Regions from separate parts of the Butyricicoccus intestinisimiae genome, predicted to be linked through region 1. Evidence: predicted binding sites of a transcription regulator. Region 1 holds the regulator's gene; each other region holds the start of a gene.
What was found. Region 1 encodes NrdR, which represses ribonucleotide reductase genes. Its sites were predicted from a motif close to CACNANATNTNGTG; they were not measured.
Positions count from the first base shown of each region.

Region 2: a site for NrdR is predicted at 1,453-1,466, ahead of nrdD (anaerobic ribonucleoside-triphosphate reductase). Genes of this name have one in related genera too.
Region 3: a site for NrdR is predicted at 1,844-1,857, ahead of KQI75_RS10745 (anaerobic ribonucleoside triphosphate reductase). Genes of this name have one in related genera too.

Region 1 is NZ_JAHLQI010000001.1:444,746-448,032, reverse strand. Features, by position in the region: gene secD (protein translocase subunit SecD) at 1-353, shown strand, start outside; gene secF (protein translocase subunit SecF) at 358-1,461, shown strand; gene nrdR (transcriptional regulator NrdR) at 1,571-2,029, shown strand; gene KQI75_RS02310 (NAD(P)H-dependent flavin oxidoreductase) at 2,097-3,170, opposite strand.
Region 2 is NZ_JAHLQI010000004.1:116,247-119,533, reverse strand. Features, by position in the region: gene nrdD (anaerobic ribonucleoside-triphosphate reductase) at 1-1,354, opposite strand, end outside; tRNA gene KQI75_RS08805 (tRNA-Arg) at 1,656-1,732, opposite strand; gene KQI75_RS08800 (alanine/glycine:cation symporter family protein) at 1,866-3,287, opposite strand.
Region 3 is NZ_JAHLQI010000006.1:33,693-36,979, reverse strand. Features, by position in the region: gene KQI75_RS10745 (anaerobic ribonucleoside triphosphate reductase) at 1-1,767, opposite strand, end outside; gene KQI75_RS10740 (HAD family hydrolase) at 2,226-2,894, opposite strand; gene thiE (thiamine phosphate synthase) at 2,891-3,287, opposite strand, start outside.

The DNA of each region.
Region 1 (3,287 bases):
GTATTATTTTGTCTATCGGTATGGCGGTCGATGCGAACGTTATTATTTTCGAGCGCTTAAAGGATGAATTGAAGAACGGCAAGACGATTCGCGGCGCCATTGACGCCGGATTCCATCGCGCGTTCTCGGCAATTTTGGACTCCAATGTCACCACCTTGATTGCGGCGGTTGTGCTGTACTTTATGGGTACCGGTACGGTCAAGGGCTTTGCAATCACACTGGGTATCGGTGTTGTTCTGTCCATGTTCACCGCAATTACCGTCACAAAGTTCCTGCTCCAGCGCATGGCAGATTTCCATGTCACCAATCCGAAATGGTACGGTGTGAAGAAAGACACGAAGGGGGAGGTGTGAGACGATGAAACAGGGTAAATTTTCGGTGATTAAAAAGTTCCCGATTTTTGCATTGATTGCACTGATCGCAATCGCGCCGGGTCTCGTCGGCTTGGTTACACTTCCGTTTGGCATGAATTTGTTCAATATGGACGTCGATTTTATCGGCGGCACCAGTATGACTTTTGATCTTCACGAAGAAGTCACCAGTGATATTTCCAGCAAGACGATTCCGGAACTGGTTGAAGAAGCGGTTGGCATTGCGCCGTCTTCCGTGCAGAAGACCGGCGACAACGGCGAAGAAGTTCTGATTAAATGCACCCGTCTGGACAGCACCCAGCAAAAGCAGGTTGTGCAGGCAATGCAGAAGCAATTCAATTTGACGGACGATGACACGCAGAACATTTCCGATGTCAACGCGACAATCGGTAAGGAAACGCAGAGCAAGGCGATTACAGCCGCACTGGTTGCTGTCGTTCTCATGATGATTTACATCACGATTCGCTTCGAGTTGACCTCCGGTTTGGCTGCCATCACGTGTTTGGCGCACGACTTGTTGGTTGTACTGTCTGCATACATTCTCTTCCGCATTCCGTTTAACACGACCTTTATCGCCGTTGCGCTGACGATTCTCGGTTATTCGATCAATGCAAGTATCATTGTCTTTGACCGCATCCGTGAAAATCGAAAGTTTGCACGCCGCGAGCTGTTTGAGGAAACCGTAGACAAGAGTATTTGGCAGACGGTAGGACGTACGGTCAATACTTCCATTACAACGCTGCTTACGGTTGGCATGATCTTTATTTTCGGTGTCACCAGCCTGCGTCAGTTTACACTGCCGATGATTATCGGCATCATCGCCGGTGCATATTCGTCTATGTTCCTGTCCGGTGCTTTCTGGTCGAAGTACCGCGGCATGCTGCGCAAGAACAGACGTGAAAAGGCACAAAAGAAGGTGTCCGCGTCCAAGTCTCCGGAAAAGGCAGAAAAGCCGCAGCCGGAGAAGTTGGAAGAAACACCGAAGGCAGAGGAGCCTGTATCGGAACCGGCTACTGCACCGCAGGCAGTAACGGCAAAGAAGGTAACGCCGAAGAAAACCTCTAGAAAACAGAGAAAAAAGAAGCATTGAGAAGTATTTGATGCGATTCCGGACAGATTTTATCTGTCCGGTCTTTTTTTTCGCGTGAAAATATGGTATTCTTTATAAGAAAAGAGAATTGAAGGAGTGAACGCGAGATATGAAGTGCCCCTATTGCAAATATACAGAGAGCAAGGTCATTGATTCCCGTCCGACCGTAGACGGCGAGAGTATTCGCCGCCGCCGCATTTGCCAACAGTGTGGAAAACGATTTACAACCTATGAGACCATAGAATCTCGTTCGCTCATGGTGATAAAAAAAGACGGCTCCCGCCAGCAGTATGACAGAGAAAAGCTCATGCGCGGCATCCTCAAAGCCTGTCAAAAGCGTCCCGTCACCAAGGCGCAGATGGACGATTTGCTCAGCAACATCGAAAAGGAGCTCTATGATCAGCAAGAGGATGAAGTGTCCTCTATGACCATCGGTGAGATGGTGGTGGAACGCCTGATTGATATTGACGAGGTGGCGTATATCCGCTTCGCGTCGGTCTATCGAGATTTCGATGACGTTGATTCGTTTATGGCGGAGCTGAAACGCATTCGCCCGCATCACAAGTGAAAAAATCCCGTATCTATGAGTTTATGACATCTCATAGATACGGGATTTCTGTTTTTTTAAGGAAAAATTACATGGCTGCCGGCTTTGTCAGGCGATCCATGACCTGCTGCACCGTGACGATTTCATGCAGTTCTCCGACACGGCCGCCGCAGAACACCAATCCGCCCATATTTTCGCCGCGTGCTGCGTCGAACAGCGCCTGAGACAGACAGTATGGGGTGGTCGCTGCATTGCAAATCTCCGGCATACAGCGGAAGCAATGCTGTACTGGAATGCCGCCGTGGTCGTAAGCCTGCTGAACAAACTTCGTGTTGACAGCGCGGGCAGCAAAGCCGGTTGGACTTTTGATGATGCGAACGTCTTCCGGACGAGCATCCAAGTAGGTCTGCTTGAATCGGTCGGAGGCATCACATTCCTTTGTCGTGACAAAAGACGAGCCGACCTGTACGCCGGAGGCGCCGATTTCCAGCATGCGCTGTACGTCGGTATAGTCCATGATGCCGCCCGCAGCAAAAATCGGAATGGAAACGTTGTGTTCCTGCTCAAACTTGCGAATATAGGCAACGACATCTGCGAGAGCCTGTTCCAGCGTCTGATTGGTTCGATTGTACAAATCATCCAGCTTAAAGCCGAGATGACCGCCTGCGAGCGGGCCTTCTACGACAACGGCGTCCGGAAAACGATTGTGTTTCCGCAGCCACTTGGTCAAAATCAACCGGCACGCGCGCGCAGAGGAGACAATCGGCACAATGCGCGTTTGACTGCCGGCGGTCAATTCCGGCAGGGTCAGCGGCAAGCCTGCGCCGGAAATAATCAAGTCCGCGCCCTGCTTGACAGCCTCTGTGACATATTCTGTGTAATGTGAGTCAATCGACATAAAATTCATGCCGATGATGCCGTTCGGCGCAAGCTCACGCGCACGGCGCAGTTCTTTGCCAATAGCGCGGATATTTGCCGAAACCGGATCCTTTTCAAAATCCGGCTCACGGAAACCGATTTGTACGCCGGAAATAATACCAATGCCGCCTGCGTTGGCAACGGCAGAAGCCAAGCCGGAGAGAGAAATACCAATACCCATGCCGCCCTGAATGACCGGCAGTTTGGGGCAGAGCCCGCCAATAGAAACCTCAGGTAAATTCAAAACCAAATTCTCCTTTTATAACAATCAACATGCGTCAATCTAAGTAGTTTTCAATAGTATATCACGTTGTTTGGAAAAACACAATAGTTTCAAACATAAAAATAACCGATGTACAAA
Region 2 (3,287 bases), on a different contig from region 1:
GTTCTTCGTAAATTCTCCAGAACGCATCCATATCGCCGTGAGACGAACAGGCAACGTCAACCAAGTTGATGGTGACAACGCCCTGATTAAATCTGCCGTAATACTTGTGAGAGCCATCCGGTTTGCGCTGGCTGTCCTCTACCGTCAGGAACGAGCGGCAGCCCATGCACGGATACACATCACCCTGCTTGAGCGAACGCATGACCTTTGCGGAAATATAATCCGGCACCATGCGTTTTGCCGTACACTCTGCGGACAGCTCCGTCAGATACCAATACTTGGAATCCTTGGTGATATTGTCTTCATCCAGCACATAAATCAGCTTCGGGAATGCCGGCGTAATCCAGATGCCCTTTTCATTCTTGACGCCCTGCATGCGCTGACGCAGTACCTCTTCGATAATCATCGCGAGGTCATCGCGCTCCTGTCCCTCCGGCACTTCGTCCAGATACATAAACATTGTGACAAACGGTGCCTGACCATTACAGGTCATCAGGGTAATGAGCTGGTACTGAATGGTCTGAATGCCGCTCTTTACTTCGCTTCTCAGGCGGCTTTCTACCACTTTATTGACAATGCGGTCATCCAGCGAGTCGCCGCATGCCGTGCGCTCTTCAATAACCTGCTTACGAATCTTTTTGCGGCTGATGTCTACAAACGGAGCCAAGTGCGACAGCGTAAACGTCTGACCGCCGTACTGATTGCTTGCAACCTGCGCGACAATCTGCGTCGTGACATTGCAGGCGGTAAAGAAGCTGTGCGGCTTTTCAATCATGGTTTCACTGATGACCGTGCCGTTTTGCAGCATATCCTCCAGATTGATGAGGTCACAGTTGTGTTCCTTCTGCGCAAAATAATCGGAATCATGGAAATGAATGATGCCCTCTTCATGTGCCTTGACAATATCCTCCGGCAGCAGGACACGCATGGTCAAGTCCTTGCTCACCTCACCCGCCATATAGTCGCGCTGGGTCGAGTTGATAACCGGATTTTTGTTGGAATTTTCCTGCTTGACGTTCTCATTGAGATGATCAATCAAAGCCAGAATTTCATTATCTGTCGTGTTCGATTTACGAGCCAGTTCCCGCTTATACCGATAGCGCACATACTTCTGTGCCACCTCATAGCCGCGCATCTCCATGATGCCGATTTCTACCATATCCTGCACATCTTCGACATGTGTGATATGCGGCAGCGATTCCAGCTTCTTTTCTACGGTATCTGCTACCGCCTGAATCTGGTACTCATTCAATCTATGAATCGGCTCAACCTCAAGATTGGCAGCCTTTACAGCATTGACGATCTTCGATAAATCAAATGGAACTTCTTCACCATTTCTTTTGATAACTTTCATCGTAAATCCCTCCATACGCGGCAAATGATTGGCCGCCTATCTATTATAAGCCCACGGACTTCCACTGTCAATATATAGTATGATAAGTGCACGCATCATACTATATATTGGCCGTAAAATCGTGTCCTCTGCGGCGAACATCTACTATTATATAATTTCTCTTTGCAATCCGCAACCGAACCGGTACATAATTTTCCCGAAAATCCGAGCGCATATTTATGATGAATCACCAAAACACAACAAGCGCAATACAGGCGACGATAAAAAAACACCGCCGTTTCTCACGAAACAGCGGTGTTTTTGGTACGCCCGGTGCGATTCGAACGCATGGCCTTTGGAGTCGGAGTCCAACGCTCTATCCAGCTGAGCTACGGGCGCATATCTCTGTTATCTTCTATTATCCGATAACCGTTAAATAGTATACCAGAATCCGCAGCAAAAGTCAACGAGTAAAAATGCGCAAACAGCAAAAGAGTCTCCCGCAGGAGACTCTTTGTGTATATCAAAGCTATCATTCGCGAATGGAACCTTCGCTCAGACGCTTGAAATAATGGCGCGTTTCGGCAACGACAACACCGCTCAATGCCAGAATTGCCACCAAGTTCGGCAGAGCCATCAGCGCATTGAAGATGTCCGCAATCGTCCATACAGCGGATACTGTGAGGAACGGGCCGATAAATACAGCCAAAATGTACAGCCAGCGATAGACCTTCATCGTCAGCTCATGCTTGCCGGTCAGATACTCCAAGCAGCGCTCCGAGTAATAATCCCAGCCGAGAATGGTCGTAAATGCAAAGAAGATCAAGCACAGCATCAGAATGCCCTCGCAAACCTTTGCACTGAACGGCAGGCCTGACTGGAAGGCATAGGCAGTGACAGCGACACCTTCTAAGCCCTGTGTATATGCACCGGTCAGTACAATCGAGAAGCCGGTCATGGTACAAATAACAATCGTGTCGATAAACGTGCCGGTCATGGAAACCAAACCCTGACGAACCGGTTCGTTGGTCTGTGCTGCAGCTGCCGCAATCGGCGCACTGCCAAGGCCGGCCTCATTCGAGAAGATGCCACGGGCAATACCCTTCTGCATAGCAAGGATAATAGCGCCCAGCGCGCCGCCTGCCACTGCACGCATGCCAAATGCACTCTGAATAATCAAAACAAAGGCTGCCGGAATCTTTGTCACATTCATAATCAGCAGCAGCACGCAGAATGCAACATAAATACATGCCATAAACGGTACGATAACCTGCGATACGCTTGCAATGCGCTGAATACCGCCGATGATAACCAGTGCAACGCACACAGTGACAATAATTGCCGCAATCAATACGGTATACGAATAGTCTTTTCCGAACAGCTGGAATGTCCATGCATTGTTGCTGTCAAAGAAGTTGTTGACAGCAGAGGCAATACCATTTACCTGTGTAATGGTACCGATGCCCAGAATACCAACGCCGACACCAAAGAATGCAAACAGCTTTGCCAGCCATTTCCACTGCTTGCCCATGCCGTTTTCGATATAATAGAATGGGCCGCCCAGTGCATGACCGGTTTCGTCCAGCACGCGGTACTTGATCGCCAGCACGCCCTCGGCAAACTTGGTTGCCATGCCGAACAGGGCTGCCATCCACATCCAAAACAGGGCGCCAGGGCCGCCTGCAACGATAGCTGTTGCTACGCCGACAATGTTGCCGGTACCGATGGTTGCGGACAGAGCCGTACACAACGCACCGAATGAAGTAACTTCTCCTTCGCCGCCTTCCTCATTGTGCACCATATATTTGAGTGCTTTGGGAAGCTTTCGAATCTGTAAACCTCGCAGGCGAATGGTCAAATAAATGCCAACCGCCAAAATCAGGACGATAAGCGGGACACCCCACACCCATCCGTCAATCATTTCTAAAAATCGAGTAAACTGCTCCACGTTCAT
Region 3 (3,287 bases), on a different contig from region 1:
CTCCCGCATGCGGGAAACAATGGTCAGACCCATGCGCTGTGCCTGTTCCGATTCTCCGTGGTGTACACCCATCAGCGCCTTGAGGCACTCTGCCAGACCGATAAATCCGACGGTCAGGGTGCCATGCTTGAGCACTTCTCCCACTTTATCGTCCGGACCCAGCTTATCGGAATCCATCCAGATGCCCTGTCCCATCAGGAACGGATAGTTGCGCACGCGCTTATCCGCCTGAATCTGAAAGCGCGCCAGCAGCTGCTCGACAACAAGATCCAGCATGTCATCCAGCGAACGGAAAAACACATCGGCGTTTCCCTTTGCCTTGATGGCAAGACGCGGCAGGTTGATGGACGTAAAGCTCAGGTTTCCGCGGCCATTTACAATCTCGCGGGACGGGTCATAGACATTGCCAATCACACGGGTACGGCAGCCCATATACGCCGCCTCGGTCTCCGGATGTCCCGGCTTGTAATACTTGACATTAAACGGTGCGTCGATAAACGAGAAATTCGGGAACAGCCGCTTGGCAGAAACGCGCATAGCCAGCTTGAACAAATCATAGTTCGGGTCACCCGGATTGTAATTGACGCCCTCTTTGACTTTAAAGATATGAATGGGGAAAATGGAGGTCTCGCCATTTCCCAATCCCGCTTCGGTTGCCAGCAACAGACTTTTCATAACCAAGCGGCCTTCCGGTGAGGTATCCGTGCCGTAATTGAGCGAGGAAAACGGAATCTGCGCACCGGCACGCGAATGCATGGTATTGAGATTGTGCACCAGTGCTTCCATTGCCTGATACGTGCCGCGCTCGGTCTCTTTGCGCGCATACTTTACAGCGAACGCCAGCACACGATCCGCCGTCTGCGGTGCAACACCGCGCGCAAGCAGTTGTGCGCGAATGGCCTGTGTCACGCCGTTGTCGTCTGCCAGTACCGGCTTTTTGCCGCACGAAGCAATCAATGCCTTTGCCGGTTCTAAACCGTCCGCCTCAATGTCAAATGCCTCGAGTGCCTTGGCAAGATTGTCGCGATAGTTGTGCCAATATGTCTTTTTGACACCCGGCGCCATGCTGTAATCAAAGTTCGGTACGCTCTGACCGCCGTGCTGGTCATTCTGGTTGGACTGAATGGCAATGCACGCGAGCGCCGAATAACTGCGAATGTCGTTTGGCTCGCGCAGGAAACCGTGTCCGGTCGAAAATCCGCCCTGAAACAGTTTGAGCAAATCAATCTGCGTGCAGGTCGTCGTCAGCGTGTAAAAATCAAAGTCATGGATGTGAATGTCACCCTCACGATGCGCCTTTGCAATCCGCGGTTCCAGCAGAAACATCTCATTGAAGCGCTTTGCGCCCTCTGAGCCGTATTTCAGCATGGTTCCCATCGCGGTATCGCCGTCAATGTTGGCGTTTTCGCGCTTGATATCATTTTCCACTGCGGACTGGAATGTCAAATCCTCATAGATTTTCATGAGTCCGGTGTTCATCTCACGCTGCCGCGAGCGCTCCTTGCGATACAAAATATACGCCTTCGCCGTTTTGGCGTGTCCCTGCTCAATCAGGATTTTTTCCACCGCATCCTGTACATACTCTACGGTCGGCGTCTCTGTCGGGCTGTGTGCCTCGATATAATCCGCTGCATCCAGCGCCAGACGCATCGACATCTGGTAGTCGTGTCCTCCGGATGTCTCCGCAGCTTTATAGATGGCATTCGCAATCTTCGTCACATCAAAGAACACACATCTGCCATCTCTTTTTTCAATCTGCTTTATCATCGCCGCCGTACCTCTGATTTCTTCATATTGTTTCGCCGAAAAAAACACAAAATATACACGCAGCTGTTCTTTTGCACACTATATCTTGTGTTCCATTCAACTGGAACTGTCTCATATTGTAATACGGCAACCGGCAGATGTCAATAGCCTGCACGGCTCTTGTGGTGGGCAGGAATATGCAGGAATCATTCCTATTTTTTGCTTTTCTCCTGCATTGCAGCGGCGGCATGAGAAATAGTTTTCCACAGAATTTCCCATGCCGCCCCGCAGAATTCCCAATGGTTAAGCGCAGAATCACTGAGAGATCCGGGAATCTCACAACTTTATTTTCGCTCGGATACCCAGTTTTCCACATCCGTTCATTTCTTGCAAAACGTTTGAAATTCAGCGAGAAAAAAAATTTCAATTTTATTATCCGCTCGCTCTGACACCACTACATGTTGTGGTGTCAGAGCCGGTCACAGACTCTGCTCCAAATGAGCAATATCCAGTTCCTTCCAGCTATACACGAAACAACGGCTGAGCCGACAAATTTCCTCTGTTTCCGTCTTTGCCGAATCGTCGTACACACCGACAACCGGATAACCCGCACCGGATGCCGTCACGACACAATGCAGGCTGTCCTCAAACACCGCCGTCGTGCGCTTATCCGTGCCCAGCCTCTGAGTGCAGGTGTCAAAGATATACGGCAAATTTTTGCTCGTTTGCAAATCGCCGCAGGTCAGGATAAACGAAAAGTAATCCAACACACCGACGCGGCGCAAAGCCGCCTCGACCAAGGCGTGATCCGTCGCGCTCGCCACGCACATGTGTACGCCGCGCTGCTTCATCTGCTCCAGCATATCCCGCGTTCCCTCTTTGAGCGGCGCACGCAGGCGATAATCGTCCTCAATCATGTGATTGATGCGTGTACAAATCTCCTCTTGCGATTGCTGCACGCCATAGTCGCTGCGAAAATAGTCCGCCGCCTCCGGCAAAGTCATCGTTTTGATGCGCAGCGCCAACTGCTCTACATCCGGCACGGCAATGTGCTGTTGTTCCAGATACCGCGTGCCGACCGACGCCCAATACGGCATGGAGTCGAGCAGCGTGCCGTCCAAATCAAAAATTGCGCCGGTCAGTTTCACGCTTCCACCAGCTTTCGCGCCTGCGCAAGCAGCTGTGCCGTTGCCTGTTCAATGTTCGGCGCTGCAAAGATGCCCGAGACAATGGCAACGCCATCTACACCGGTGCCGCGCAGCTCCAGCATATTATCCAGCTTGACGCCGCCAATGGCTGTAATCGGAATGGTCACGCTGTCGCAAATGTCCTTGATGTCCTGCCAAGTCAGCGGCTTTGCTTCGGACTTGGTGCCCGTCGCATGAACCGCACCGACACCAAGATAATCGGCACCGCGCTTTTGCGCGAGCAGCGCTTCTTCGACATTGTGAGCGGAAACACCGATGATCTTATCTTCGCCGAGCAAAGCACGCACATCTCCCGCCTCCATATCGTCCTGACCGACATGAACGCCGTCTGCG